DNA from 3 places in the Streptomyces sp. NPDC057623 genome. Region 2 is predicted to be linked to each of the others. Evidence: riboswitches for the same ligand, from Rfam matches in the RefSeq annotation. Region 2 holds a riboswitch; each other region holds the start of a gene.
What was found. A riboswitch is a leader RNA that binds a small molecule or an ion and turns the genes downstream of it on or off. The one in region 2 is predicted to bind cyclic di-AMP.

Region 1 (9,570 bases), on a different contig from region 2:
AGCCAGGATGCGCAGGCGAGGGCGAGCGCGATCCGGGACAGGGTTTCGTAGCCCGTCTGGTGCAGGCCCACCGAGAGGATGCCGGTCGCCATGACGGCGGCGCCGGCTGTCGGGGGACGTCGCGACCACCAGGTACGGAAGGGGGAGCCGGGGGTGGTGGTGGCGGGCATGGGTTGATGCTAGGGAGCGGGGTGGGGGTTGGGGGCGGGGCGCGCCGGTGCCGCGTGCCTCCGGCGGTCGGGCGGGTACCTCTGCCCGGGGCGGCCTCGCCCCTCCACAGCCCACGCGCAAGCGCTACGCGCGCGTGGGCGTCAGCCGGGTGTCAGGCGGGGCGTACGACGCTGTGGATCGACGACTCACCGTCGTAGTAGATCGACTCCTCACGGACGTACGCGCCGGGCTTCGGGGCGTGGATCATCATGCCGTTTCCGATGTAGATGCCCACGTGGGTGATGTCGTCGTAGAAGAAGACCAGGTCGCCGGGCTGGGCGCTGGCGAGGGAGACCGTGGTGCCGGCGTTGACCTGGTCGTAGGTGACGCGGGGGATGTCGACGCCCGCGGCCTTCCAGGCGGCCTGGGTGAGGCCGGAGCAGTCGTAGGAGTCGGGGCCGGTGGCGCCCCAGACGTACGGCTTGCCGATCTGGGAGCGGGCGAAGGCCAGGGCCTTCTCGGCCTTGGTGGCGTACGAGGAGTCGGAGGAGGACGAGTCCGAGGAGGATGAGTCGGAGGAGGACGAGTCGGAGGAGGACGAGTCGGTGGGGGGCTCGTTGCTCTCCTGCTGCTGTGCCGCCTCTTGGCGCTGGCGCTCCGCCTCCGCCTGCTGCTTGGCCAGTTCCGCCGCCTTGCGGGCGGCCTCTTCCTGCTTGCGCTTCTCGATCGCGGCGAGGCGTGCCTTCTCCTCCGCCGTCAGCTTCGAGAGAAGTTCGCGGGCGTCGGCGAGCTTCGTCTGGACGGTGGTCTTCGCGGTTCGCAGGTCGTTCTGCGACTCGGTGAGCGTTTCGAGGCTCCGGGTGGCCTCCTCGCGCTTCTTCATCGTCGCGGACTGCTGTGTGAAGTAGTCGGCGACCGCTTCTTCCTGGCGGCCCGTCATGCGGTCCATCAGCTGGGACTGGTCGAAGTAGTCCTGCGGGGTGTCCGCGAGAAGGAAGGTCGCCGTGTCGGGGGCGGCCGCTCCGGTGCGGTACTGCGCGGCGGCGGAACGGCCGAGTTCCTCGCGCGCGTCGTTGAGCGTCTGGGTGCGCTGGGCCACGTCGTCGAGCAGGGTGTCGACGCGCTTGCGCTGCTTCGCGGTCTTCTCCTTGGCCGCGTTGTACTTCTCGGTCGCCGACTCCGCCTGGCGGTAGAGGTCGTCGACCTTCTTCTCGACCTCTTCGAGGCTGGGCTTGTCGTCTGTCGACGGGCTCGCGTTGGCCGTCTGGGACAGCAGGGCGACGGAGGTGAGGGCCGCCGTGGCGAGGGCGGGGGTCCGTATGCCTGCTACACGCGTACCAGCGGGACGCGACTTGCGGTGCGACGCCAAGGGAGGCGACTCCTTCCATGCTCCGCCTACCGAGTTAGCTGTCGGGTTCGGGCGGGTGGTTCGGAAGGGTTGCCCTACGGCCCGGGTGGGAAGTCCGGCCGATTCACCCCAAGTTCGGTGGGTCCCCGGCTCCGGGCGCCGTGGGCGTGCCGGACTCGGCGGAGGCCGTGCGGCCCGGCGACGTTCGCCGGAGGGGGTCGTACGGCCTGTCCGGCACCGTAGCCAACTCGTGAGGCCCCTGTGAAGGTTGATGTTCGATATGCCCGATACATTTTCGTGACCTTGGGGTAGTGCGTTGCGCGTGGCGGTCGGTTTGGGTGCGGCTGGTGGTTATCGGCTGTTTTGTCGAGGTGGCTGCGGAGTGTTATGGCCTGGTTGTGGAGGGTGAGGGGGTGGCGGCATGGGCGGGTCCGGTAGATCGTCGGGGGCTGAAACGGGCGATGTTCTCGGGGCGGCCGCGGGCTGTCAGTGGGGCGCCCTAGACTCGGAGAGCGATGAGCAGCCTCTTTGACGACAGCTTCCTGGCGGACCTCCAGGCCCCACGGGCCCACGAGGAGCATCCGCCACCGCCCGAGGACGATCATGCTCCGGAGTCGGTTCCGGACGATCTGTTCGGCGGGAAGTTCGACGTGCCTCCGGACCGGGACGCCTACTACCGCGACGGCGCCCCGCGCCCGGCCCTCGACGCGGCGGCGCTGCTGGAGGGGCTGAACGAGAACCAGCGTGCGGCCGTCGTCCACTCCGGCAGCCCGCTGCTCATCGTGGCCGGCGCCGGGTCCGGCAAGACGCGTGTGCTCACCCATCGCATCGCCCACCTGCTGGCCGAGCGGAACGTGCATCCGGGGCAGATCCTCGCGATCACCTTCACCAACAAGGCCGCGGGCGAGATGAAGGAGCGCGTCGAGCAGCTCGTAGGCCCGCGTGCGAACGCGATGTGGGTGATGACCTTCCACAGCTCCTGCGTGCGCATCCTGCGCAGGGAGAGCAAGAAGCTCGGGTTCACCTCGTCGTTCTCGATCTACGACGCCGCCGACAGCAAGCGGCTGATGGCGCTGGTGTGCCGTGATCTGGATCTCGATCCCAAGCGGTTTCCGCCCAAGTCCTTCAGCGCCAAGATCAGCAATCTGAAGAACGAGCTGATCGACGAGGAGGACTTCGCCGCCCAGGCGACGGACGGGTTCGAGAAGACCCTCGCTCAGGCCTACGCCCTGTACCAGTCGCGGCTGCGGGAAGCCAACGCCCTCGACTTCGACGACCTGATCATGACGACGGTCAACCTGCTGCGTGCCTTCCCGGACGTCGCCGAGCACTACCGCCGACGCTTTCGGCATGTGCTGGTGGACGAGTACCAGGACACCAACCACGCCCAGTACGCGCTGGTGCGCGAGCTCGTCGGGACCGGCGAGCACCCCGTCGACGTGCCGCCCGGCGAGTACGACCTCCCGCCCGCCGAGCTGTGTGTGGTGGGTGACGCCGACCAGTCGATCTACGCCTTCCGGGGCGCCACCATCCGCAACATCCTCCAGTTCGAGGAGGACTACCCGGACGCGACGACGATCCTGCTGGAGCAGAACTACCGCTCCACGCAGACGATCCTGACCGCCGCCAACGCCGTCATCGAGCGCAACGAGTCCCGCCGCCCCAAGAACCTGTGGACCAACGCGGGCGCGGGCGCGCGCATCACCGGGTATGTCGCGGACACCGAGCACGACGAGGCGCAGTTCGTCTCCGACGAGATAGACCGACTGACGGACGCGGGGGACGCGAAGGCCGGCGACGTCGCCGTCTTCTACCGGACGAACGCCCAGTCCCGTGTCTTCGAAGAGGTCTTCATCCGGGTCGGCCTGCCCTACAAGGTCGTCGGCGGGGTTCGGTTCTACGAGCGCAAGGAGGTCCGGGATGTGCTGGCCTACCTGCGGGTGCTGGCCAATCCCGAGGACTCCGTGCCGCTGCGACGGATCCTGAACGTGCCCAAGCGGGGCATCGGTGACCGCGCCGAGGCGATGATCGACGCCCTTTCGCAGAGGGAGAAGATCAGTTTTCCGCAGGCCCTGCGCCGGGTGGACGAGGCGTACGGCATGGCCGCGCGGTCGACCAACGCCGTCAAGCGGTTCAACACGCTGATGGAGGAGCTCCGTACGGTCGTCGAGTCCGGGGCGGGGCCGGCCACCATCCTGGAGGCCGTGCTGGAACGGACCGGCTACCTCGCCGAGTTGCAGGCTTCCACGGACCCTCAGGACGAGACCCGTATCGAGAACCTTCAGGAACTCGCGGCCGTTGCCCTGGAGTTCGAGCAGGAGTCGGGTGAGGGTGAGTCCTCCGGCGGGCTCGCGGCGTTCCTGGAGCGGGTCGCGCTCGTCGCCGACTCCGACCAGATCCCCGACGAGGACGAGGACGGCTCCGGTGTCATCACCCTGATGACCCTGCACACCGCCAAGGGCCTGGAGTTCCCGGTCGTCTTCCTCACCGGCATGGAGGACGGCGTCTTCCCGCACATGCGCGCCCTCGGCCAGGCCAAGGAGCTGGAGGAGGAGCGGCGGCTGGCCTACGTCGGCATCACACGTGCGCGTGAGCGGCTGTATCTGACGCGCTCGTCGATGCGCAGCGCGTGGGGGCAGCCGTCGTACAACCCGCCCTCCCGCTTCCTGGAGGAGATCCCGGCACAGCACGTGGACTGGAAGCGCACGGGGGCGACCTCGCCGGTGTCCTCCGGTCCCGCGTCCGGAGTCGCCGCCTCGCTGTCCTCGTCCCGCTCGCGTTCCTCGGCGTCGGGCGCGTCCGGGTTCGCCACGCGCCGCACCTCCGAGAAGCCGGTCGTGCAGCTCGCCGTCGGGGACCGGGTCACTCACGACCAGTTCGGGCTCGGCACCGTCATGGCCGTGAAGGGCACGGGCGGGAACGCAGAGGCGACGATCGACTTCGGGGACGTCAAGCCGAAGCGGTTGCTGCTGCGGTACGCGCCGGTGGAGAAGCTGTAGGGCTGACAAGGGTGGGCCCCCGCTGAAGGGCGGGGGCGCCACGAAGTCGTCCGGTCGTCCAGCGGCCGGCGTCGCCGGCTCAGGGCGGTCAACCGAGGGTCGGCTACGACGGGTCGAGGCCGTGACTGCGCAGCCACGGCAGCGGGTCTATGGCCGAACCGCCGCCCGGCCGGACCTCGAAGTGCAGGTGCGGGCCGGTCGAGTTGCCGGAGTTGCCGGAGTACGCGATCGGGTCGCCGGCCTTCACCGCCGTACCGGAGGCGACGCGGTAGCTGGAGAGGTGGCAGTACCACGTCTCCGTGCCGTCCTTCGCGGTCACGATCATCATGTTGCCGTAGGCGCTGTTCCACTGCGTCCGGACGGTGCCGTCGGTCGCCGCCATCACCGTCGTGCCGTACGACACGGGGAAGTCGATGCCGGTGTGCACGGACATCCAGTTGATGCCGGACTGGCCGTAGTAGGCGCTGAGGCCGTGCTGTGCGACCGGGACCGCGAACTTCGGGCGCAGCCGCTCCTTGCGGGCGGCCTCCTCGGCGGCCTTGCGCTTCTCGGCCGCCTGCTGGGCCTTGAGGTCGATGCGCTCCTGCGTACGGCTGGCCCGGTCGGCGAAGTCGTCGGCGCCGGCGGAGAGGCTGTCGAGCTGGGTGTCCAGCTTGTTGTTCGCGGTGGACGGCTGCACGGCCTCGCCGCCCGACGCCAGCGTGGTCGCGTCCTTGTCGTCGGTCAGGCTGCCGACGGAGGCGGCGGCGATCCCGGCGACGCCCATCACACACGCGGACGGTACGGCGATCGTCAGCAGCGCGGAGCGCTTGGGGGGCGTACGGCGGCGGGAGCGCGACCCGCTGCGGGAGGCGGCGCGCGGGGAGGGGGCCGGAGCGGACTCCTCCTGGTCGTCGAGGAGAGGGGCCGCGGCGGGGAGTCCGCCGGGGCCGGTCAGCTCGGCGTCGGGCTGGGCGGGATCGTCGTAGGCCGTGGGGTCGACGTGCTCGATCTGCTCGAAGTGGGCGGTCGCCTGCTGATCGAAGGATTCTGCTGACTGCTGGTACTCGTCGGCCGCCTGCGTGGTCGTGCCGTCGATTCCGCCGTCGGAGTTCCACTGCGTGGCGTCGTAGGTCCCGGTGTCGAAGGTCTGCGTGCCCCATTCCCACTGCTGGGTCTGGTCGGCCGGGGCGCCGGACTGGTCGGGCTGGGCCCAGGCGGTCGCGTCCCACTGACCGGAGGTGTCGTGGCCGTTGGCCTGCTGCGGGACGAAGTTCAGCCGCTCGTGCTCGGCGGTCCACGCGGTGGTGTCGTACGCGCCGGTGTCGTAGGCGGCGTGGTGCTGGGCCGCATAGGCGTCATAGTTCACGGTCTGGTGGCTGCCCGTGGACCACTGGGTGGTGTCGTACGCGCCCGTGTTCTCACCGGGAAGGCTGCCGAACAGGGGGTCCGCGTCGAAGGAGGTGGTGGCGTGAGCGGCGGCGCCGAATCCGGTGGCGTCGTAGGTGCCGTACGTGGTGGAGTCACCGTACTGGGCTTCCTGGGCGCCGTACGACACGTAGTGCGCCGAGGTGGCATCGGAAGCCGTGGTCGGGGAGGACATGGTCCCCGACGGGTGACGATCGTTCACCAACTTCTCTCTCGCCTCGACAACAGGGGCTGCCAGAGCAGTGCGGCGACTGTACCCGGCGGTATGCGGGCACGACAATCTTCGGCAGGTTTCGCGTGCGAAGGAAACGGGCATTCGGCCGTGTTTTGGCGGACTGTGGGCGCGAGTTTGGCCTTGCGTTCGAAGATTGTTCGATGTCGGCGGACTGTTCCGCGGCTGTGTGCCGGGTGCGATCCGGGTGTGATCCCGGTGTGATCCGCGTATGGGGCGGCTTGCGGAGAGGCCGGCGGGGGCGGTTGCCGGAGGTGGTCGCCGGATGCTTTACGCCACGGTCAGGCCGCCGGACTGCGGGGCGGCTTCTTCTCCTGTCCGTGCGGTGTCGAGGGCCTGCCGTATCCCGGTCGCCACGGCGGGGTGCACCGGCAGGGCGAGGTGGCCGATGCCGGTCACGCGGACGTTCTGCGCCATCAGGTCCGGGTGGTCGATGCAGGCCGTCTCCAGCGGGTCCATCAGATGGTCCAGATCGCTCCAGAAGCTCACGAAGTAGGTGCGGCAGCCGGGCGCGGGCCGGGCCAGTTCATCGAGGACCGGTGAGCCGGGGCGCATCTGACGCACGATCGGATGCGCGTTCGCCAGCGGGACGACGTGGGTGCCGGAGTGTGGCGTGCCGAGTGTGACCAGCGTGCGGACCCTGAGGTCGCCACCGAGGCGCTGCACGTAGTAGCGCGCTATCAGCCCGCCGAGGCTGTGTCCGACTATGTCCACCTGCCTGCTGCCGGTGCGCTCGCAGATCCCCTCTATGTGCCGGCCGAGCAGTTCGGCAGCGGCGCGGATGTCGCAGGTCAGCGGGGAGTAGTTGAGCGACTCGATCTGGTGCCTGCCGTGCTGGGCGAGGCTGCGGCGCAGCAGGACGAAGACCGAGCGGTTGTCGATGAAGCCGTGCAGCAGGACGACGGGTGGCTGGGTCCCCGTCGGCAGCGGGGCGGTGTCCCGGGCGGGAAGCGCGGGGGCGGTGCGGCGTTCCTGGGTGATGCCCGACGGATACAGGAGCACATGTCCGGCGAGGATCGCGATCTCCAGGGCGGTCGCCTTCAGCAGGGCAAGGGAGAGGCCGGCGAGTCTGCTCGGGAGCAGGCGTCGGCAGAGCGGAAGAAAGGGGAGTGCTGCCCCGGTGACCTTCATGGCCGACCTCCTTGCGGCACGCAGGAGGACGACTCCGGCCCCCGTGTGCCCTCGTGGGAAACCGCGGTGGAGGTGGCCGGCGAGGGCATGAAGAGGGCGCGTGGGGTGAGCGAGGCGCGTGATGTGCGTAGGTCGGATCGGCGATCGCGCACCGATGACCTGACGGGGCTCCCTGCCGGTGTGGCGACGAGGCTCCCCGCTGTCGTGCCTTACCTGCCCTACGTGCCCTTCGTGCCACCGTCGATGCGCCGTACCGCCACGGCGCGCGGTCCGCGGCGCGGTGGTGCGGCGACCTCGTTGCGGCTCCCGTTGCGCGTGGTTCCGCTGCGACGCGTGCACCGCAGACTGCTGCGGCCCGTGTGCCGCAGAGATATGGAACGGTGCGCGGCGAACGTGTCCCACCGTGTGATTTCCCCCTCGGTCCGCACCGCGAAACTGCCGGTTGCGGGATGCTGGCGATAACGTTCGTTCACTTCCTCGGGTGATGTGGCCTGAGGCGTCCGTGCCGTGAGGGCACGTCCGGCGAGCTGGGCGACGGAGAAGTGCGATAGGCGCACCATGTATGACATGTGCGGCGAGTGCGGCATAACTCAGACATGAGCGGTGCCTGTCGGTACGGATGGATGTAGTCGCTTCATGGAGGCAGTGATGGGTGTGGCAGCCGGTCCGATCCGCGTGGTGGTGGCCAAGCCTGGGCTCGACGGCCATGATCGGGGGGCCAAGGTGATCGCGCGGGCGCTGCGCGACGCCGGTATGGAGGTCATCTACACCGGGCTTCACCAGACGCCCGAGCAGATCGTCGGCACCGCGATCCAGGAGGACGCCGACGCGATCGGCCTGTCCATCCTCTCCGGTGCCCACAACACCCTCTTCGCCGCCGTGATCGAGCTGCTCAAGGAGCGGGATGCGCAGGACATCCTGGTCTTCGGCGGCGGGATCATCCCCGAGGCGGACATTCCCCCGCTGAAGGAGAAGGGCGTCGCGGAGATCTTCACGCCCGGGGCGACGACTCAGTCGATCGTGGACTGGGTGCGGGCGAATGTGCATCAGCCGGCGGGAGCTTAGGTCTCTGCTTGGGCCGGGTCCGGGTCCGGGTCCGGGTCCGGGTTTTGGGTCCGGGGCCGGGTTTGGGTGCGGGGTCGTACGGGTCGGTGTGCGGGTGCGGGTGCGGGTGCGGGTGCGGTGCGGGTGGGGCGGGGTGGCCATCCCCGGGGGCTGCCGCCCGCAGAACCCCGCTTCGGCTCTGAGCGGGCTTCGTCCTCAAACGCCGGACGGGCTGGGTATCTCCAGTTCATCGAGCATGGTCGCCCGCAGGCGCAACGTCGTGACGAGTCGCTGGAACGCCTCCGCCCAGTAGCCCCCGGCCCCCGGCGACGCGTCCTCCGGCTCGTCAGGGACCGCCAGCAGGCCGTTGAGGCGGCTTGCCTCGGCCGGGTCGAGACAGCGCTCGGCCAAGCCCATCACACCACTGAAACTCCATGGATAACTCCCCGCGTCCCGCGCGATGTTGAGCGCGTCGACCACCGCCCGCCCCAGGGGCCCGCTCCACGGCACCGCACACACCCCGAGTAGCTGAAACGCCTCGGAGAGACCGTGCGTCGCGATGAATCCGGCGACCCACTCGGCCCGTTCGGCGGAGCCCAGTGTGCCGAGGAGCTTGGCGCGCTCGGCCAGGGACACCGCCCCCGGACCGCCGGCCTCCGGAGCGGCGGGCGACCCGAGCAGCGCCCTCGCCCACTCACCGTCCCGCTGCCGTACCGCCGCCCGGCACCACGCCGCGTGCAGCTCGCCCTGCCAGCCGTCCGTCACCGGCAGCGCCACGAGCTCCCCAGGCGTACGCCCCCCGAGCCGCCCCGGCCAGGTGCCGAGCGGCGCCGCCTCCACCAACTGGCCGAACCACCAGGACCGTTCACCGCGCCCCGTCGGAGCCTTGGCCACGACCCCGTCGCGTTCCATGCCGGCGTCGCACTCATGTGGCGCTTCGACGGTGATCGTCGGAGTGTCCCGGGTGTGATCCAACGCCACGCTTGCGCTCGCCCGCACCGCCATCCGTGCCGCGAGAGCCGAACCCGGCAGCGCCGACAGCAGCTCCGCGGCCGTCGCCCGGACATTGCGGCTCCGGTCGGCCAGCGCCTGCTCCAGAAACGCCTCGTCCGGCGGCGCCAGCCCGGTCCGCAGCGAGTCCAGGAACATCAACCGGTCCTCGGCCCGCTCCGTCGCCCAGGTCGTGCTCAGCAGGTCGCGTGCCGCAGCGGGCTCCCGCGAGTGGATCGCGGAGAGCAGGGCGACCCGCTCGGCGAACA
Region 2 (9,570 bases):
GCCGCCGTCGTTCCCGCCACCTACGGCCGTATCGACCCCGAGTTCCTCTTCGACTGCCGCCCCAGCCAGGAGCGCATCGGGCAGCTGTCCTTCGACGACCTGCACGAGCACACGGACGCCGCCACCGGCAGCGGCCACGACACGGACCGTGCCCACCACGGTCACCTGCACACCGCCTACGACAGCGTGTCCTTCGTCGCCGAAGTTCCCCTTGACCCACGCCGGCTGATGGGATTCCTGGACAGCAGGCCGGAGGGGCTGTACCGGATCAAGGGGTACGTCGACTTCGGCCCGCACGACACCGTCAACCGATACGCCGTCCACGCCGTCGGGCGCTTCCTCCGCTTCTACCCGGAGCGGTGGAAGGCCGCCGACGCGCGCCTCACCCAGCTGGTCCTCATCGGCTCCGGCATCGACGCCTTTGCCCTCGGCAAGGAGCTGGAGGCCTGCGAGAGCGACGCCCCACACGCCGACGAGCACGGCATGTGGGGCGTTCTGCGATACGTACCGGAGGCGGAGGACGGAGCCCCCGCCTCCCAGGAGGTCTAGACCGGACCGGCCACCACCGACACCGTCTTCGGCAGGGACACGCCCGAGCCGTCGCGGCGCGGGTCGATGTCCGGGAGCTCGGCCGGAGTGCCGTTCTTCTGCGCGGCCCGTGCCGGGACGGCGCCCGCCCAGGCCACGGACAGACAGTCCTCGCCCTTCAGGAACCGCTGGCAACGCACACCACCGGTGGCACGGCCCTTGCGGGGGTACTGGTCGAACGGGGTCATCTTGGCCGTTGTCTGGACCGAGTCGTCCAGCGTGCCCCGCGAGCCGGCGACCGTGAACACCACCGCGTCGACCGCCGGGTCCACCGCCGTGAAGGAGATCACCTTCGCGCCTTCTGTGAGCTTGATGCCCGCCATGCCGCCGGCGGCGCGGCCCTGCGGGCGGACCTGCGAGGCCTGGTAGCGCAGCAGCTGCGCGTCGTCCGTGATGAAGACCAGGTCCTCCTCACCGGTGCGCAGCTCGACCGCGCCGGCGATCCGGTCACCCTCCCGCAGGGTGATGACCTCCAACTCGTCCTTGTTGGACGGGTAGTCGGGCACCACACGCTTGACGACACCCTGTTCCGTGCCGATCGCCAGGCCCGGGGACGACTCGTCGAGCGTGATCAGGCAGATCAGGGTCTCGTCGCCGTCCAGGGAGAGGAACTCCGCCAGCGGCGCGCCACCCGAGAGGTTCGGTCTCGACGCCGTTTCCGGCAGCTGCGGCAGATCGACGACGTTGATCCGCAGCAGACGGCCCGTGGACGTCACCGCGCCCACCTCACCGCGAGCCGTGGCCGGCACGGCAGAGACGATCACGTCGTGCTTGGAGCGCCTCGCCTCGCCGTCCTCAGCGAAGGGGTCGCCGTTCGCCGTACGGGCCAGCAGACCCGTCGAGGACAGCAGGACCCGGCACGGGTCGTCCGCCACCTGGAGCGACACGGTGGCGACCGGCGCACCCGCCGACTCCAGCAGGACCGTACGGCGCTCGGTGCCGAACTTCTTGGCGACCGAGGAGAGTTCGGCGGAGACCAGCTTGCGCAGCTCCGCGTCCGAGTCCAGGATCCGGGTCAGCTCGGCGATCTCCTCGCCCAGCCGGTCCTTCTCCGCCTCCAGCTCGATGCGGTCGAACTTGGTGAGCCGGCGCAGCGGCGTGTCGAGGATGTACTGGGTCTGGATCTCGCTCAGCGAGAAGCGCTCCATCAGGCGCTCCTTCGCCTGCGCGGAGTTCTCGCTGGACCGGATCAGACGGATGACCTCGTCGATGTCCACCAGCGCCGTGAGCAGGCCCTCGACCAGGTGCAGCCGGTCGCGGCGCTTTGTGCGGCGGAACTCGCTGCGACGCCTGACGACCTCGAAGCGGTGGTCGAGGTAGACCTCCAGGAGCTCCTTGAGGCCCAGGGTGAGGGGCTGGCCGTCGACCAGCGCGACGTTGTTGATACCGAAGGACTCCTCCATCGGCGTCAGCTTGTACAGCTGCTCCAGGACGGCCTCCGGCACGAAGCCGTTCTTGATCTCGATGACCAGACGCAGGCCGTGCTCGCGGTCGGTGAGGTCCTTGACGTCGGCGATGCCCTGGAGCTTCTTCGAACCGACCAGGTCCTTGATCTTGGCGATCACCTTTTCCGGGCCGACCGTGAAGGGCAGTTCGGTGATGACGATGCCCTTGCGGCGGGCGGTCACCGTCTCCACGGACACGGTCGCGCGGATCTTGAAGGTGCCGCGGCCCGTCTCGTACGCGTCCCGGATGCCGGAGAGGCCGACGATCCGGCCGCCGGTGGGCAGGTCCGGGCCCGGGACGTACTTCATCAGGGCGTCCAGATCCGCGTTCGGGTAACGGATCAGGTGGCGGGCGGCCGCGATGACCTCGGAGAGGTTGTGCGGCGGCATGTTGGTCGCCATGCCGACGGCGATGCCGGAGGCGCCGTTGACGAGGAGGTTCGGGAAGGCGGCGGGCAGGGCCACCGGCTCCCGCTCCTGGCCGTCGTAGTTGGGCGTGAAGTCGACCGTGTCCTCGTCGATCGACTCGGTCATCAGGCTCGTCGCCTGGGCCTGCCGGCACTCGGTGTACCGCATGGCGGCCGGCGGGTCGTCGTTGCCCAGCGAGCCGAAGTTGCCGTGTCCGTCGACCAGGGGGACGCGCATCGAGAAGGGCTGGGCCATGCGCACCAGGGCGTCGTAGATCGACGCGTCGCCGTGCGGGTGCAACTTACCCATGACCTCGCCGACGACGCGGGCGCACTTCACATAGCCGCGGTCGGGGCGCAGACCCATCTCGTTCATCTGGTAGACGATGCGGCGGTGCACCGGCTTGAGGCCGTCGCGGGCGTCCGGCAGGGCCCGGGAGTAGATGACCGAGTACGCGTACTCGAGGAAGGAGCCCTGCATCTCGTCGACGACGTCGATGTCGAGGATCTTCTCCTCGTACGAGTCGTCGGGCGGCGGGTTCTTCGTGCTGCGGCGGGCCATCGCTGCCGGCTCCTCTGGTTCTGGTCGCTCGAGCGTTTGCGGTATCTGACGCGGACCATTGTGGACCGCGGCACTGACAACCACCGACCAGGACCCGATGTTGGGCTCCGGCCCGGCGTCGGAGAAGTGTCGCCGACGCCCGGCCCTCCCCGCGACACAGGGGGCGGACGCGGCGCGAACCGTCCTGACCCGGACCACGCTTGCGGCCGGCGGGACCGAAGGCAAGTGTGCGCCGCGAGACCGTTCACTCGGCGGAGTGACCGCCGGGCACAGTCCCAGGTCGTGGGGAGGACGGGCCCGTGCCGGCGCCGCGTGCGTGGCCGGAGCTTGCGCGGCCGGCCCCGCTCGACGGGGTCGCGGGACGGGACGGCGAGCCGGGCCCGAGCGCCGTTCCCCGCGGCGCCCGCGGCCCGTGATCACCTTTGTCCGGGCACGGCGTTCTGACCGGGAACTTCGCCGACCCTTCGGACGCTGCATACAGTGGCAGGAGCTTGAGCCGAACTGCTCGGCAAACGCAGCGCACGCGACCGGAAGGACACCTAGCCCATGGGTCACACGGCCACACCGGAGGCACAATCCGGCGGCCTCACCGCGACGGAGCACCGCCTGGCCAACGGCCTGCGCGTGGTGCTCTCCGAGGATCACCTCACACCGGTCGCCGCGGTCTGCCTCTGGTACGACGTCGGCTCCCGTCACGAGGTCAAGGGCCGTACCGGACTCGCCCACCTCTTCGAGCACCTGATGTTCCAGGGATCGAGCAGCGTGAAGGGCACGGGCCACTTCGAGCTCGTCCAGGGCGCGGGCGGCTCGCCGAACGGCACCACCAGCTTCGAGCGCACCAACTACTTCGAGACCATGCCCGCCCACCAGCTGGAGCTCGCGCTGTGGCTGGAGGCCGACCGTATGGGCAGCCTCCTGGTGGCGCTCGACGAGGAGGGCCTGGAGAACCAGCGCGACGTCGTCAAGAACGAGCGCCGCCAGCGCTACGACAACGTCCCCTACGGCACGGCGTTCGAGAAGCTGACCGCCCTGTCGTACCCCGACGGACACCCCTACCACCACACGCCGATCGGCTCGATGGCCGACCTGGACGCGGCCAGCCTGGAGGACGCCCGCGCGTTCTTCCGCACCTACTACGCGCCCAACAACGCCGTCCTGTCCATCGTCGGCGACATCGACCCGGAGCAGACCCTCGCCTGGGTCGAGAAGTACTTCGGTTCCATCCAGGCTCACGACGGCAAGCCCGAGCCGCGCGACGGCGCACTGCCCGAAACCATCGGCGAGCAGCTGCGCGAGGTCGTCGAGGAGAACGTTCCCGCGCGCGCGATGATGGCGGCCTACCGGCTCCCGATGGACGGCACACGCGAGTGCGACGCGGCCGACCTGGCGCTGACCGTCCTCGGCGGCGGTGAGTCCTCCCGTCTCTACAACCGGCTCGTGCGGCGCGACCGTACGGCCGTGGCGGCCGGGTTCGGCCTGCTGCGCCTGGCCGGGGCGCCCTCCCTGGGCTGGCTGGACGTGAAGACCTCCGGCGATGTCGAGGTCCCCGTCATCGAGGCGGCCGTCGACGAGGAGCTCGCCCGCTTCGCGGCGGACGGCCCGACCGCCGAGGAGATGGAGCGCGCGCAGGCCCAGCTGGAGCGCGAGTGGCTGGACCGGCTCGGCACCGTCGCTGGCCGCGCCGACGAACTGTGCCGGTACGCCGTCCTGTTCGGCGACCCGCAGCTCGCCTTCACCGCCGTGCAGCGCGTCCTCGCCGTCACCGCCGAGGAGGTCCAGGAGGTCGCCAAGGCCCGCCTGCGTCCCGACAACCGCGCGGTGCTCGTGTACGAGCCGGTCGCCGACGAGGCCGAGGACGCCCAAGCCCCCGCCACCGACGAGAACGAGGAGTCGGCGCAGTGACCGAGCTCGCCAGCATGGAGTTCCACCCGCAGCCACAGGCCGGCGAGGCCCGGCCCTGGGCGTTCCCTGCGCCCGAGCGCGGCAAGCTGGACAACGGCCTGACGGTCCTGCGCTGCCACCGCCCCGGCCAGCAGGTCATCGCCGTCGAGGTGCTCCTGGACACGCCCCTGGACGCCGAGCCGAAGGGCTTGGACGGCATCGCCACGATCATGGCGCGCGCCCTCTCCGAGGGCACCGACAAGCACACCGCCGAGGAGTTCGCGGCCGAGTTGGAGCGTTGCGGCGCCACGCTCGACGCGTACGCCGACCACCCCGGCATCCGCGTCAGCCTCGAGGTGCCCGTCTCCCGTCTGCCGAAGGCGCTGGGGCTGCTCGCCGACGCCCTCAGGGCGCCCGCGTTCGAGGACGCCGAGGTCGAGCGCCTGGTGCGCAACCGGCTCGACGAGATCCCGCACGAGCTGGCCAACCCCTCGCGCCGCGCCGCCAAGGAGCTCTCCAAGGAGCTGTTCCCGGCGACCTCGCGCATGTCGCGCCCGCGTCAGGGCACCGAGGACACGGTCACGGGCATCGACTCGGCGGGCGTACGCGCCTTCTACGAGCGGCACGTGCGCCCCGTCACCTCCACCGTCGTGGTCGTCGGCGACCTCACCGGCGTCGACCTCGACGCCCTGCTCGGCGACACCCTGGGCGCCTGGACCGGCTCCCCGGCCCAGCCCCGCCCGGTCCCGCCGGTGACCGCGGACGACACCGGCCGCGTCGTCATCGTGGACCGCCCCGGCGCCGTGCAGACGCAGCTGCTGATCGGCCGTATCGGCCCCGACCGGCACGACCGCGTGTGGCCCGCGCAGGTGCTCGGCACCTACTGCCTCGGCGGCACCCTCACCTCCCGCCTGGACAAGGTCCTGCGCGAGGAGAAGGGCTACACCTACGGTGTGCGCGCGTTCGGGCAGGTCATGCGCTCCGCTCCGGACGGCACGGGCGCGGCGATGCTCGCCATCAGCGGCTCCGTCGACACCCCGAACACCGGTCCGGCGCTGGACGACCTCTGGAAGGTCCTGCGCGGGGTCGCCGGTGAAGGGCTCACCGACGCCGAGCGGGACTTCGCCGTGCAGAACCTCGTCGGGGTGGCCCCGCTGAAGTACGAGACCGCCGCCTCCGTGGCGAACACGCTGGCCGACCAGGTCGAGCAGCACCTGCCCGACGACTACCAGGCGAAGCTGTACCAGCAGCTCGCCGCGACCGGCACCGTCGAGGCCACCGCGGCGGCCGTGAGCGCCTTCCCGGTGGACCGCCTGGTGACGATCCTCGTCGGCGACGCGGCCGCGATCCGGGAGCCCGTCGAGGCCCTCGGCATCGGCGAAGTCACCGTCGTGGCAGCCGAGTAGAGGGCCGGGCACAGGACCGAGCAGAGGACCGAGTAGAGGACGACACCGCGCCGGGCGACGGCACGCGTGCGTGAGGGGCCCTGGTGACTTCGAAGTCACCAGGGCCCCTTTATGCCCGAATTGAGGGAAAGGTTGCCTGTCTGGCCTGTGGGATGCGCTACAAAATCCGCGATCCGTTTGGGGATTGAAAGTGGTGCCGCTTAGCGTCTTCCGGGCTGTCCGTCAGGCAGTGCGCCGCGCCCGCGGCACCGGACAGCCATCGCCGAGTCCCCGTACGGCGCGAGCCAGGGGAGCCGGGGACCCGCCCGTAGTCCCTGGGGTGAATCGGACGCCCGCGCAGCCGCGAGGGGGTCCGTAGGAGACCTTCCTGCTCCGAACCCGTCAGCTAACCCGGTAGGCGAGAAGGAAGGAAAGGACCAGCCACTACATGGCGTTCACCTGCGCCACCGGGAAGAACCGCGCCTCCGGGAAGCATCGTCGTCCCGGCCGGTTCGAGCGCACCACCGCCCGCGCGGCGGGCGTCGCCGCTCTCACCGCCACCGGCGTCATAGGCACCCTGGCCGCCCCGGCTCTCGCCGCCGAACCCGCCGTCGAGCAGACCGGTCTCATACCCGTCATCACCGTCGACGACACGCTCGCCGAGCAGATCGACGCCCAGGCCGCCGCCCAGAAGCAGGCCGCCCAGGAGGCCGCGGCCAGGAAGCAGGCCGCCGAGGAGGCCGCCCGCAAGCAGGCCGCCGAGAAGGCCAAGCAGGAGCGCGAGGCCAAGGAGCGCGCCGCCCGCGAGGCCGAGCGCAAGCGCCTGCTGTCCTACGTCGCCCCGATCTCAGGTTCGTACGTCTCCACCGGCTACAAGTCCGGCGGGGCCGTCTGGTCCTCCGGCAGCCACACCGGCGTCGACTTCCACGCCGCCAGCGGCACCTCCGTCCACGCGGTCGGCTCCGGCACCGTCGTGGAGGCCGGCTGGGGCGGGTCGTACGGCAACAACATCGTGATCAGGATGAACGACGGCACGTACACCCAGTACGGCCACCTGTCGTCCATCGGCGTCTCGGTGGGCCAGACCGTCACCCCCGGCCAGCAGATCGGCCTGTCCGGCGCCACCGGCAACGTCACCGGACCGCACCTGCACTTCGAGGCCCGCACGACGGCCGAGTACGGCTCCGACATCGACCCCGTCGCCTACCTGCGCTCGCACGGCGTGAACGTCTGACGTCCCCACCGCGTCTCCCCGAGGCCCCGCCTCTCAGCGGTCCGCCTCCCCGAGGCACTGCTTCCCCGAAGCCCCGGCTCCCGTGCCGGGGCTTTCGGCGTTTCCGGGACGATCGACTGTCCAAAAAATATCCATGGATTCCGGCCCGCCGTCGGAAATTCCGTCCGGTTGCAATAGAGTCACCGGGAACACGTCATTCGTCGACGTTTCACGGGGATTAAGGCGGAGGTCGGTCATGCGTATTCCGGCGCACTCGGTATGCACCGCGATCCGGGACGACATCGTCGCCGGCGTCTACGAGCGCGGCGGCCGGCTCACCGAGGAACTCCTCGCGCGGCGCTACGGCGTCTCCCGCGTCCCCGTCCGGGAGGCCCTGCGCACCCTGGAGGCGGAGGGCTTCGTGGTGACCCGGCGGCACGCGGGCGCGTGCGTCGCCGAACCGACCGAGCAGGAGGCCGCCGACCTGCTGGAGATGCGCACGCTCCTGGAGCCGCTCGGTGCCGCCCGGGCCGCCCAGCGGCGCACCGAGGCCCATCTGAAAGTCCTGCGCGGCCTGGTCAGGCTGGGCCAGGAGCGGGCCAGGAGGGGAAACAGCGAGGATCTGCGCTCGCTGGGCAGCTGGTTCCACGAGACGCTGGCCCAGGCCTCCGGCAGCCCCGCGCTGGCCTCGACGCTGACCCAGCTGCGTCACAAGATCGCCTGGATGTACGCCGTGGAGGCGCCGGCCAACCCCGCGGAGTCCTGGACCGAGCACGGCGCGATCGTGGACGCGGTGGCGCGCGGCGACGGTGAGCGCGCCCGGGCGGTCACGGCACTGCACGCCGAGCGCGCGCTCTCCGCGCACCGGCTGCGGTTCGGCACCGGCGGCGATCGCGCCGACCGTGTGAGGAATTCGCAACATCCCGTAAACATGCCGAGCCTGCGACATTAACACGGGCGCCGTATACAAAGAGGGGATATTCGGTGGCGGATAATTTCCGCTGCCCTTTTTCAGGTGGACCGGTAATTCCGGTGGCCGCCTGCCCGAAAACAGCGAAGCCGCGCCCGCCGAAAAGGCGGACGCGGCTTCACCACTTGCTACGGAGTGCCGCTCAGGTCATTCAGACCGTCTCGGGCAGCTCCTCGAGGCCCTCGGAGACCAGCTTCGCCAGACGGTCGAGGGCGACGTCGGCGCCCTCGGCGTCGGAGGCGAGCACGATCTCCTCACCACCCTGGGCGCCCAGGCCCAGGACGGCCAGCATGGAGGCCGCGTTGACGGGGTTGCCGTCGGCCTTGGCGATCGTCACCGGGATACCTGCGGCCGTGGCGGCCCGGACGAAGATGGAAGCGGGGCGGGCGTGGAGGCCCTCGGCCCAGCCGACGTTGACGCGGCGCTCAGCCATGTGATGCTGCCCTTCGGTGTTCAGGGTTGTCTAGACCAGTTTCCCACACCCGTGAAGCATGCCGGGAGGGACAAAACGTCCCCTCCTGAGGTGACCGTCGGGTCGCGGCCTCGACCCGTCATACGTCCTCCACAGACTGCCTCGCGCCGTTGTCGTACGCGAGCCGTACTCTGGGCCCCATGCAGAGCGCCTCGGACCGGCACGAGTACCCCGCCCACTGGGAAGCCGACGTGGTGCTGCGCGACGGCGGCACCGCGCGCATCCGCCCCATCACCGTTGATGACGCCGAGCGCCTGGTCAGCTTCTACGAGCAGGTGTCGGACGAGTCGAAGTACTACCGCTTCTTCGCGCCCTACCCGCGACTGTCCGCAAAGGACGTCCACCGCTTCACGCACCACGACTTTGTGGACCGGGTGGGACTCGCGGCCACGGTGGGCGGCGAGTTCATCGCCACCGTACGCTACGACCGGATCGGCGCCGACGGAATGCCCGCGTCCGCACCCGCCGACGAGGCCGAGGTCGCCTTCCTCGTCCAGGACGCCCACCAGGGCCGCGGCGTCGCCTCCGCCCTCCTCGAACACATCGGCGCCGTCGCCCGCGAGCGCGACATCCGCCGCTTCGCCGCCGAGGTGCTGCCCGCCAACACCAAGATGATCAAGGTGTTCACGGACGCCGGCTACACCCAG
Region 3 (9,570 bases), on a different contig from region 2:
GTCATGTACGTCCTGTACATTTTTTACAGGCACTCCGCCAAGGGAGCGTGAGCCATGACCCGACCGACCGCCCGCCATGTGCTGCCCGAGTTCACCGAGCGCACGAGCAGCGGCACCAGGACGCAGGACCCGTACTCGAAACTGCTCGAGGAGCGGATCGTCTTTCTCGGCACACAGATCGACGACATCTCGGCGAACGACGTGATGGCCCAGTTCATGTACCTGGAGCACAAGGACCCCGACCGGGACATCTCGCTGTACATCAACTCGCCGGGCGGCTCGTTCAGCGCCATGTCGGCGATCTACGACACCATGCGGTACGTCACCTGCGACGTGGAGACGATCTGCCTGGGCCAGGCCGGCGCGTCCGGCGCGGTGCTGCTGGCCGCGGGCACTGCGGGCAAGCGATTCGCCCTGCCGGGGGCCCGGGTGGTGATCCGTCAGCCGGGGCTGCCCGAGCCGGTCCAGGGCCAGGCGAGCGATCTGGCCATCCAGGCCGACGAACTGACGCGCGTTCGGGTCCGCCTGGAGGAGATGCTCGCCCTGCACACCGGGCGCAGCCGCGAACAGGTGAGCGAGGACATCGAGCGGGACAAGATCCTGAGCGCTCAGGAGGCGCTGGAGTACGGACTGGTGGACGCGATCATCCCCAGTCGCAGGGCCACCGCCGCGCCGCCCACCGGGCGGTGACCGGCCCGTGCTGCCACCCGAGCTGCCGCCCCTGCCCGCACTGACCCGCGCGGAGGGCGAGTTGATCGACCGTTACCTCGATGCCGTCGACCTGCTCGGCCGGATCAACCCGGGTCGGCACGGCGACACCTACAGCGGACTGCGCGCCGCCCAGGCGCTGGTCGGCAAGGCGGCCGAGCTCCGGGACGCGCTGGCGCTGATGCACCAGCGGGGCGAGACCGAGCTGCACGCTCCCACGCTGGCGCGTGCGCTGCGCGTGCTGGACGGAGAACGCCGCACGGCTCGCGTCACGGTGCCGCCGCGCTCCGACAGTTGACGACCCGTACAGACCGGTTCCGGACGTCCCGACCCACTGTCGAGGCGTCCGGAACGCAGCTGAAACGGACCAAACGACGTACCGCCTTTCGGCGTAGCCGCCTGTCCTTTTGAGCGCCCGTCAAGGTTGCGCAACGGGTGTGACCCCAAGGCGGAATCAAGCGTTCCGCCCCAGGTCCGGGGCTCCTCGGGCACCTGGACGCCCACTCGAACAAAGGGGTGTCCACCCGAACGGGTGAGTGGTGAGTAACACCACAAATCCCCGGTTCCGTTGGGATTTTCGTTCATCCGTGCGTCAAGATCCCTGACTGACGACAAGCCCCCGCCACAGCGGCGGGGCGGTCCGGGCGGACGCCGAGTCCTGCCGCCGCCCGGATGACCGGTCGACAGGAGTGGATCGGCAGGAGTGGAGGACCCGAGCAAGACGGGTCGCCGGAGCGGACGTTCGTTCGATCCGAGCCGCCCTTGGGGTGAAGCCGTGGCAACGCGGCCGGGCAACTTCGCCAGCCCGAATCCGACAGGTCATCCTTCACAGGCGGCTGACGAAGGGTTGCGCATGACTGCGCTCAATCGTGTCCCGTCGCTCATGGCCCGGGCCGGTACGGCCTCGGCTCTCACCATCGCCGCAGTGGGCGGCTCGATCGTGGCGCCCGGCTTCGCCTCCGAGGCGGAGGCCGCCACGCCGGCGACGAAGGCACTCCAGGTCGCGGCCTCCAAGAAGGGGTCCCCGTACAGGTGGGGCGCCACAGGCCCGAACCGGTTCGACTGCTCCGGGCTCACGCTGTACTCGTTCAAGAAAGCGGGCAAGAAGCTGCCCCGTACGGCGGCCCAGCAGTACAACAAGACCCGCCACATCTCCGCCACGAACCGCAAGGCCGGAGACCTGGTGTTCTTCCACTCGGGGTCGAACGTCTACCACGTCGGCATCTACGCCGGGAAGGGAAGGATCTGGCACTCCCCGAAGAGCGGGGACGTCGTGAGGCTCCAGAAGATCTGGACCAGGAGCGTCTGGTACGGCCGGGTCAAGTGACCTTCCCGGGGGCGGGGGGGGCGACCTGACACGCCGTCACCGCCCCCGGGCCCTTCAGAGGGTCTGTAGCGGCCCGGCGAGGAGTGCCGCGCCGAAGACCGTCAGCGCGGCGCCGGTGACCGTCGTGACCGCCCGGGCGGCACGCGGGCGGCGCAGCCACCTGCCGAGCCGGTCCACCAGCAGGGCGACCGCCTGGAACCACACCAGCGCGATCGCGAGCACGATCAGGGCGAGCAGCAGCGTCCGGGGCAGCGCCGGAGCGCCCGCCGGCACGAACTGGGGCAGCACGCTGAGGAAGGTGAGGGACGCCTTCGGGTTGAGGGCGTTGGTCACGAAGCCCTGCCGCAACGGCCGTGTGGCGGAGTCCTCGCGCTCGTGCACGACTTCGGCGCGCCGCTGCCGCAGCGTCTGGACGCCCAGGTACAGCACATAGCCGCCGCCTACCACTTGAAGCGCGCGGAACAGCGCCGGTACGGCGGTCAGCACCGCGGCGACCCCCACCACCGCCAGCGTCACATGCACCAGCAGCCCGGCCCCGATCCCGAGCGCGCAGACGATGCCGGCCCGGCGGGAGACGAGAGCGTTGCGTACGACGACGGTGAAGTCGGCCCCGGGCATGGCGACCAGGCCGGCGGAGACCCCGGTGAAGGCGATGAGCTGAGCGTCCATGCCTGCCAGCCTGCCGCGCGGAAGCCTTCAGCAGGTATTTCGAATAGTCTGGGTGTTCCTTAAGCAATGCTTTAGGCAGGGCCGTCAGACAGGCTGAGAGGCCCCGCGCTCGAAGGGACCCGCCATGTACGACCCGACCCGCCTCGCCGCCCTGGTGGCGGTCGCCGAGGCGGGTTCGATCACCCGGGCCGCCGAGCGGCTCGGCTACACCACGCCCGCGCTCTCCCAGCAACTGGCCAAGCTGGAGCGCGAGACGGGCACCGCCCTGCTGGTACGGCACCATCGCGGGGCCCGGCTGACGGGTGCGGGCGAGCTGCTGGTGACCAGGGCCCGGCGGGTGCTCGACGAGCTGGAGCGGGCGCGGCACGAACTGGCCCGGCTGACCGGGCTGACGGGCGGCACGCTCCGGCTCGGCACCTTCCAGACCGCCGGCATCCATCTGCTGCCGCCGGCTCTCAGCGCCTTCCGCCGGGCGCATCCGGACGTGGAGCTGACGGTCGCCGACTACGAACCCTCCGCCGGCGTCGCCGCCGTGGCGGCCGGGGAGATCGACCTGGCGCTGACCCACGCCTATGAGCCGGGCGCCCCGACCCCGCTCGTCTCCTCCGTCCTCGTCGAGCCGATCCTCGTCGAGGAACTGGTCCTGGTGTCCGCTCCGGGCCACGCCCTCACCAGCGGACCGGCGCGGCTGCCGCTGACCGAGCTCGCCGGGCAGCCGCTGATCAGCATGGCGCCGGACGCGCCGGCCCGGCGGGGTGTGGAGGCGGTGCTGGCCCGGGCCGGGGCCCTGCCCTCGGTGCTGGTGCCGACGCCGGGGTATCTCCTGGTGTGCGCGCTGGCCAGTGCGGGGCTCGGGGTGGCGGTCGTACCGGAGATGGTCGCGCGTACGTCGGTCACCCCGGTCGGGGTGCGCGCGCTGGAGGGCGGAGAGCTGCGCCGGACGATCTCGGTCGCCCATCGCGGTGACGAGAGGGCTCCCGCCGCGGACGCCTTCCGGGCCCTGCTGCGGGGCACGTTCGGCCGGTCCGGACAGCAGGGGTGAGGGGTCAGGAGTCCTGGGGTCCCGCCGCCGGGACGGGTGCCGCGGGCACCGTCCAGGGCAGTTCGATGGAGATGGTCTTGCCGCCCTCGCGGGTCGGTCGCACTCTCAGCTTGCCGCCGCACTCCGCGGTCAGCCAGCGGATGATGACCATGCCGCGGCCGTTGTCCTGCTGGACGGCGGCCGGCAGCCGCTTGGGGAAGCGGGGGTGGCTGTCGGTGACGCCGATGCGCAGGTGTTCGTCACGGTCGAGGACGAGGTCCACCGTGAAGGTGGGTGACTGCCCGAGGGTGTGCTGTACGGCGTTGGTGGTGAGCTCGGAGACGATCAGACGGATGGTGTCGGCCACCTCCGTGTCCGGTGGCAGTCCCCACTCGGCGAGAGTGGTGACCACGTAGGACCGGGCCGCGGAGACCGAGGCGGGATCGCTCGGCAGAGTGACGGATGCTTCCAGATGATCTGCCATGGCGACGTCGTCCCTTTCCCAACGGGACCGGAGTCCGACACGGAGCGGAGGGTTCGAGTACGGTCCCGGACTGGTGCTTCGTCGCCAGACTGCCATTACCAGGGCCGTCAGGGTGCCGATCCCCCAAGATATGCATATATCTGTCGCTCGAAGCGGTGAACTCTGCGACGGCAGACCGTATTTGGGCGGCTCGGTTGGAGTAAGGAGTTGCCCATGCAGCACGGTCCCGCGGTGCGCCGCAGAAAACTGGGCGCGGAACTGCGTGCGTTGCGCACCGGCGCGGGGCTCACCAGTGGTGAGGCGGCCCGGCTGGTGGGCTGGCACCAGTCCAAGGTGAGCCGGATCGAGACCGGCTCCAGCGGCGTGAAACCGGCCGATGTGCGGTTACTGCTCGACGCGTACGGCGTACAGGACGCCCGGCTACGGGAGTTGCTGCTGGTGCTGGCGGGGTCCGACGAGGGTGCCGGGCGGCATCACTGGTGGCACGCGTACCGCGGAGTGCTGCCGCCGACGTACCGCGACTTCATCAGTCTGGAGTCCCAGGCGAGCGCGATGCGCACCTTGGAGACCTCCGTGGTGCCCGGGTTGTTGCAGACGCCCGAGTACGCGCGGGCGGTGACCCGGGCCGCGGTGGGCGGACTCGCCGACGAGGCCGCCGACGCCGACGAACGGCTGGAGGCGCTGGTCGCGGTCCGTCTGGCCAGGCAGGACGTGCTGCACGCCGATCAGCCGCTGGTGCTGAGCGCGGTGCTCGACGAGGCGGTGCTGCGCCGGGAGATCGGCGGGCCCGAGGTGATGGCGCGGCAGTTGGGGCGGCTGATGGAGGCGGCACGGCTGCCCCAAGTCCGGCTCCAGGTGCTGCCGTTCGCGGCCGGTGAGCATGTCGGCATCACCGGGCCTTTCGTTATCTTCTCATTTTCGCGCACTTCTGATCTGGATGTGGTTGTTCTCGACCACTTGACGAGTAGCCTCTACCTCGAACGGGAAGAAGACCTCCAGGCCTACACGGAGGCCTTCAACGCCCTTCGGATCCACGCCCTTTCGCCCGAGGAATCGCTGGATTACATCGCCGCGCTTGCCGGCGGTGCGTAAGGAGGCACCATGACCGCAATGCCTCGGAACATCACGTCGAGTACCGATCTGCCCGGTGCGCGATGGCTGCGCAGCAGCTACAGCACCGGAGCGAACAACTGTGTGGAGACGGCGCGGCCGCACTCCGGTCCCTGGACCGGGCTGCTGGCCGTGCGCGACTCCAAGGACCCGGCCGGACCCGCGCTGCTCTTCTCCCCCGAGAGCTGGACGGGCTTCACGACCGCGTTCCAGTCCTGACCGCTCCGATCAGCTCTGACCGCTTTAGATCGGTTCCAGTCCCATCAAGTTCCACTCTGATCAGTTCCGTCTGACGCGACGGCAGGGCCGTGTCACGCCGACTCATGGTCGTGTCTCGCCGATCACCCGTACAGCGCGTTCGATCTGCCCCTCGGAGAGGTCCGCGCGGGCGGTCAGCCTCAGCCGTGAGATGCCGTCGGGGACGGAGGGAGGACGGAAGCAGCCCACGGCGAGGCCCGCCGCACGGCAGTCGGCCGCCCAGAGCACGGCCTGCTCCGGGGACGGCGCGCGCACGGAGACGACCGCGGCGTCCGGACGTACCGCTTCCAGGCCCGCGGCCGTCAGGCGGGTGTGCAGTTCGCTCGCCACCGTGCGCGCCCGCGCCGCGCGCTCCGGCTCGCGGCGCAGCAACCTCAGTGCCGCCAGGGCAGCGCCCGCCGCAGCGGGGGCGAGGCCCGTGTCGAAGATGAACGTCCGGGCCGCGTTGACCAGGTGGTCGATCACCCGGGCGGGGCCGAGGACGGCGCCGCCCTGGCTGCCGAACGACTTGGACAGCGTGACCGTCACGACGACGTCGTCGGCGCCGGCGAGTCCCGCCGCGTGCGGGGCGCCGCGGCCGCCGTCGCCCAGCACTCCGAGCCCGTGGGCGTCGTCGACGACCAGCCCGGCGCCGTGTTCCCGGCACGCCTCGGCGAACCGGGCCAGCGGGGCGGCGTCGCCGTCGACCGAGAAGACGGTGTCGCAGACGACGACGGCAGGACCGTCGTGCGTCTGGAGCGCCTTGCGCACCGCGTCCGGGTCGGAGTGCGCGACGACCTGGGTGCCGCCCCGGGCCAGCCGGCAGCCGTCGATCAGGGAGGCGTGGTTGCCCGCGTCCGAGACGATCAGCGAGCCGTGCGGAGCCAGCGCGGTGACCGCGGCGAGGTTGGCCGCGTAGCCGGACGAGAAGACCAGGGCCGCCTCGAAGCCGCAGAAGTCGGCCAGCTCGCGCTCCAGCTCGGTGTGCAGCTCCGTGGTGCCCGTGACGAGCCGGGAACCGGTCGCACCGCCACCCCACGTGCGCGCCGCCCGCGCCGCGCCCTCCGTCACCTCGGGGTGGCGGGCCAGACCCAGGTAGTCGTTGCTCGCGAGGTCGAGGAGCGGCGACTCGGCGGGGCGCGGGCGCAGGGTCCGTACCAGCCCGGCGCGGCGGCGCGTCTCCGCCTGCTCGTCGATCCAGCCGAACGCCATGACTCCTCCGGGCTTTTGTAGGCAGTGCACAGACACTAGTCGCACGACCGACGGCGCACGGTGTGGCAATACCCACACATCGAAGTGACAGGGTTGTCCGAAGTCTCCTTGGCTCGGAGCCCCTCCGTACGTCAGGATCAGCTCCCATGGACCTGCTGAACACGCTGGTGGACAAGGGGCTTCGGCGCGAGCTGCCGACCCGCGAGGAAGCCTTGGCCGTCCTCGCCACTTCCGACGACGACCTGCTCGATGTGGTGACCGCGGCCGGCAAGGTGCGCCGGCACTGGTTCGGCCGACGGGTGAAACTCAACTATCTCGTCAACCTCAAGTCCGGGCTGTGCCCCGAGGACTGCTCCTACTGCTCCCAGCGCCTCGGCTCCACCACCGGCATCCTGAAATACACCTGGCTCAAGCCCGACGAGGCCTCCCAGGCCGCGGCCGCCGGTTTGGCGGGAGGCGCCAAGCGGGTCTGTCTGGTGGCGTCCGGGCGCGGCCCGACCGACCGTGACGTGGACCGGGTCGCGGGCACCATCAAGGCGATCAAGGACCAGAACGAGGGCGTCGAGGTGTGCGCCTGTCTCGGACTGTTGTCCGACGGCCAGGCGGAGCGGCTGCGCGAGGCGGGTGCGGACGCCTACAACCACAACCTCAACACCTCCGAGTCGACGTACGGCGAGATCACGACGACGCACACCTACGCCGACCGCGTCGACACCGTGAACAAGGCGCACGCGGCCGGCCTGTCCGCCTGCTCCGGCCTGATCGCGGGCATGGGCGAGAGTGACGAGGACCTGGTCGACGTCGTCTACTCGCTGCGCGAGCTGGACCCGGACTCGGTGCCGGTCAACTTCCTGATCCCGGTCGAGGGCACCCCGCTGGCCAAGGAGTGGAACCTCACCCCGCAGCGCTGTCTGCGGATCCTGGCGATGGTGCGCTTCGTCTGCCCCGACGTCGAGGTGCGCATCGCGGGCGGCCGCGAGGTGCACCTGCGCACCATGCAGCCCCTCGCCCTGCACCTCGCCAACTCGATCTTCCTCGGCGACTACCTGACCACCGAGGGCCAGGCCGGCAAGGCCGACCTGGAGATGATCGCGGACGCCGGGTTCGAGGTGGAGGGCGCCGACCAGGTGACACTGCCGGAGCACCGGGCGGACGTGGCCGCCGCCGGGGGCGGGTGCGGGTCGCACGAGAGCGCGGGCTGCGGATCCGACGAGGGTGCCGGGTGCGGTGGGCACGACAGCGCCGGGTGCGGTGCGCACGCGGGGGGCGGTGTGTGCGGTACGGCCGCCGCCGCGCCGGCCGTCACCGAGCCGCGCACCGACCTGGTCGCCGTCCGCCGCAGGGGTGCCGGAACGGACCTCGCGCCCAATGCCTGAGGCGCGCACGGTGCCCGACCTGACCGTGCCCGAGCTGCTGGAACTCGACCGGCGGCACGTCTGGCATCCGTACGGTCCCATGCCCGGCCGTGCCGAACCGCTCGTCGTCGCGTCGGCGAGCGGGGTGCGGCTGACCCTGGCGGACGGCTCGGGCGAACTGGTCGACGGCATGTCGTCCTGGTGGTCGGCGATCCACGGCTACAACCACCCGGTGCTCAACGAGGCCGCGCGCGAGCAGCTCTCGCGCATGAGCCATGTGATGTTCGGCGGGCTCACGCACGAGCCCGCCGTGCGCCTGGCGAAGCTCCTTGTCGACATGTCGCCAGACGGTCTGGAGCATGTCTTCCTCGCGGACTCCGGGTCGGTGTCGGTCGAGGTCGCGGTCAAGATGTGCCTGCAGTACTGGCGTTCGCTGGGCCGCCCCGGCAAGCAGCGGCTGCTGACCTGGCGCGGCGGCTACCACGGCGACACCTGGCAGCCGATGTCGGTGTGCGACCCCGAGGGCGGGATGCACGAGCTGTGGACCGGGGTGCTCCAGCGCCAGGTGTTCGCGGACCCGCCACCCGTGGAGTACGAGGAGTCCTACGCCGACCATCTGCGGTCGCTGATCGAGCGGCACGCGGACGAGCTGGCGGCGGTGATCGTCGAGCCGGTCGTGCAGGGCGCGGGCGGGATGCGGTTCCACTCCCCCGCGTATCTGCGGGTGCTGCGGGAGGCGTGCGACGCGCACGACGTGCTGCTGGTGTTCGACGAGATCGCGACCGGGTTCGGGCGCACGGGCGCGCTGTTCGCGGCCGACCACGCGGCGGTGACGCCGGATGTCATGTGCGTGGGAAAGGCGCTGACCGGCGGTTATCTGACGATGGCCGCCACCTTGTGCACCTCGCGCGTGGCCGACGGGATCTCGCGCGGCGAGGTTCCGGTGCTGGCTCACGGCCCGACCTTCATGGGCAATCCGCTGGCGGCCGCGGTGGCCTGCGCCTCGATCGAGCTGCTGCTCGGCCAGGACTGGGGGGCCGAGGTCAAGCGGATCGAGGCGGGCCTGCGGGACGGGCTGGCCCCGGCGGCGGACCTTCCCGGCGTACGGGACGTACGGGTCCTCGGTGCCATCGGGGTCGTCCAGCTGGACCACGAGGTGGACATGCGGGCCGCGACCGTCGCCGCCGTACGTGAGGGCGTGTGGCTGCGGCCGTTCCGCGACCTCGTCTACACGATGCCGCCGTACGTCACGGGTGACGCGGACGTGGCACGGATCGCCCGCGCGGTGTGCGCGGCCGCACGGGAGGGCTGACATGCCGGTACTGGTGATCACGGGCACGGGCACGGAGGTCGGCAAGACGGTCACGACGGCCGCGGTCGCTGCGGCCGCGCTGACCGCGGGCCGGTCGGTGGCGGTGTTGAAGGCCGCGCAGACGGGCGTGACGCC

Region 1: linked by a shared signal. The riboswitch ahead of ACFU95_RS00770 (NlpC/P60 family protein) and the one ahead of ACFU95_RS48920 (M23 family metallopeptidase) in region 2 are both predicted to bind cyclic di-AMP.
Region 3: linked by a shared signal. The riboswitch ahead of ACFU95_RS10460 (C40 family peptidase) and the one ahead of ACFU95_RS48920 (M23 family metallopeptidase) in region 2 are both predicted to bind cyclic di-AMP.

The regions. Positions count from the first base shown of each region.
Region 1 covers NZ_JBHVGZ010000001.1:158,376-167,945, reverse strand. The annotation lists gene ACFU95_RS00775 (tellurite resistance/C4-dicarboxylate transporter family protein) at 1-170, opposite strand, end outside; gene ACFU95_RS00770 (NlpC/P60 family protein) at 323-1,519, opposite strand; cyclic di-AMP (ydaO/yuaA leader) riboswitch at 1,528-1,690, opposite strand; gene pcrA (DNA helicase PcrA) at 2,014-4,497, shown strand; gene ACFU95_RS00760 (M23 family metallopeptidase) at 4,601-6,220, opposite strand; gene ACFU95_RS00755 (esterase/lipase family protein) at 6,407-7,267, opposite strand; gene ACFU95_RS00750 (cobalamin B12-binding domain-containing protein) at 7,916-8,332, shown strand; gene ACFU95_RS00745 (DUF5691 domain-containing protein) at 8,528-9,570, opposite strand, start outside.
Region 2 covers NZ_JBHVGZ010000120.1:6,893-16,462, forward strand. The annotation lists gene ACFU95_RS48900 (CobW family GTP-binding protein) at 1-549, shown strand, start outside; gene ACFU95_RS48905 (DNA topoisomerase (ATP-hydrolyzing) subunit A) at 546-3,002, opposite strand; gene ACFU95_RS48910 (M16 family metallopeptidase) at 3,549-4,904, shown strand; gene ACFU95_RS48915 (M16 family metallopeptidase) at 4,901-6,289, shown strand; cyclic di-AMP (ydaO/yuaA leader) riboswitch at 6,540-6,703, shown strand; gene ACFU95_RS48920 (M23 family metallopeptidase) at 6,717-7,502, shown strand; gene ACFU95_RS48925 (GntR family transcriptional regulator) at 7,738-8,433, shown strand; gene ACFU95_RS48930 (HPr family phosphocarrier protein) at 8,603-8,884, opposite strand; partial or broken gene ACFU95_RS48935 (GNAT family N-acetyltransferase) at 9,064-9,570, shown strand, end outside.
Region 3 covers NZ_JBHVGZ010000007.1:135,230-144,799, forward strand. The annotation lists gene ACFU95_RS10450 (ATP-dependent Clp protease proteolytic subunit) at 55-690, shown strand; gene ACFU95_RS10455 (hypothetical protein) at 698-1,006, shown strand; cyclic di-AMP (ydaO/yuaA leader) riboswitch at 1,348-1,558, shown strand; gene ACFU95_RS10460 (C40 family peptidase) at 1,562-2,035, shown strand; gene ACFU95_RS10465 (LysE family translocator) at 2,090-2,704, opposite strand; gene ACFU95_RS10470 (LysR family transcriptional regulator) at 2,829-3,746, shown strand; gene ACFU95_RS10475 (ATP-binding protein) at 3,751-4,209, opposite strand; gene ACFU95_RS10480 (helix-turn-helix domain-containing protein) at 4,423-5,301, shown strand; gene ACFU95_RS10485 (DUF397 domain-containing protein) at 5,311-5,538, shown strand; gene ACFU95_RS10490 (8-amino-7-oxononanoate synthase) at 5,641-6,768, opposite strand; gene bioB (biotin synthase BioB) at 6,915-8,144, shown strand; gene ACFU95_RS10500 (adenosylmethionine--8-amino-7-oxononanoate transaminase) at 8,137-9,435, shown strand; gene bioD (dethiobiotin synthase) at 9,437-9,570, shown strand, end outside.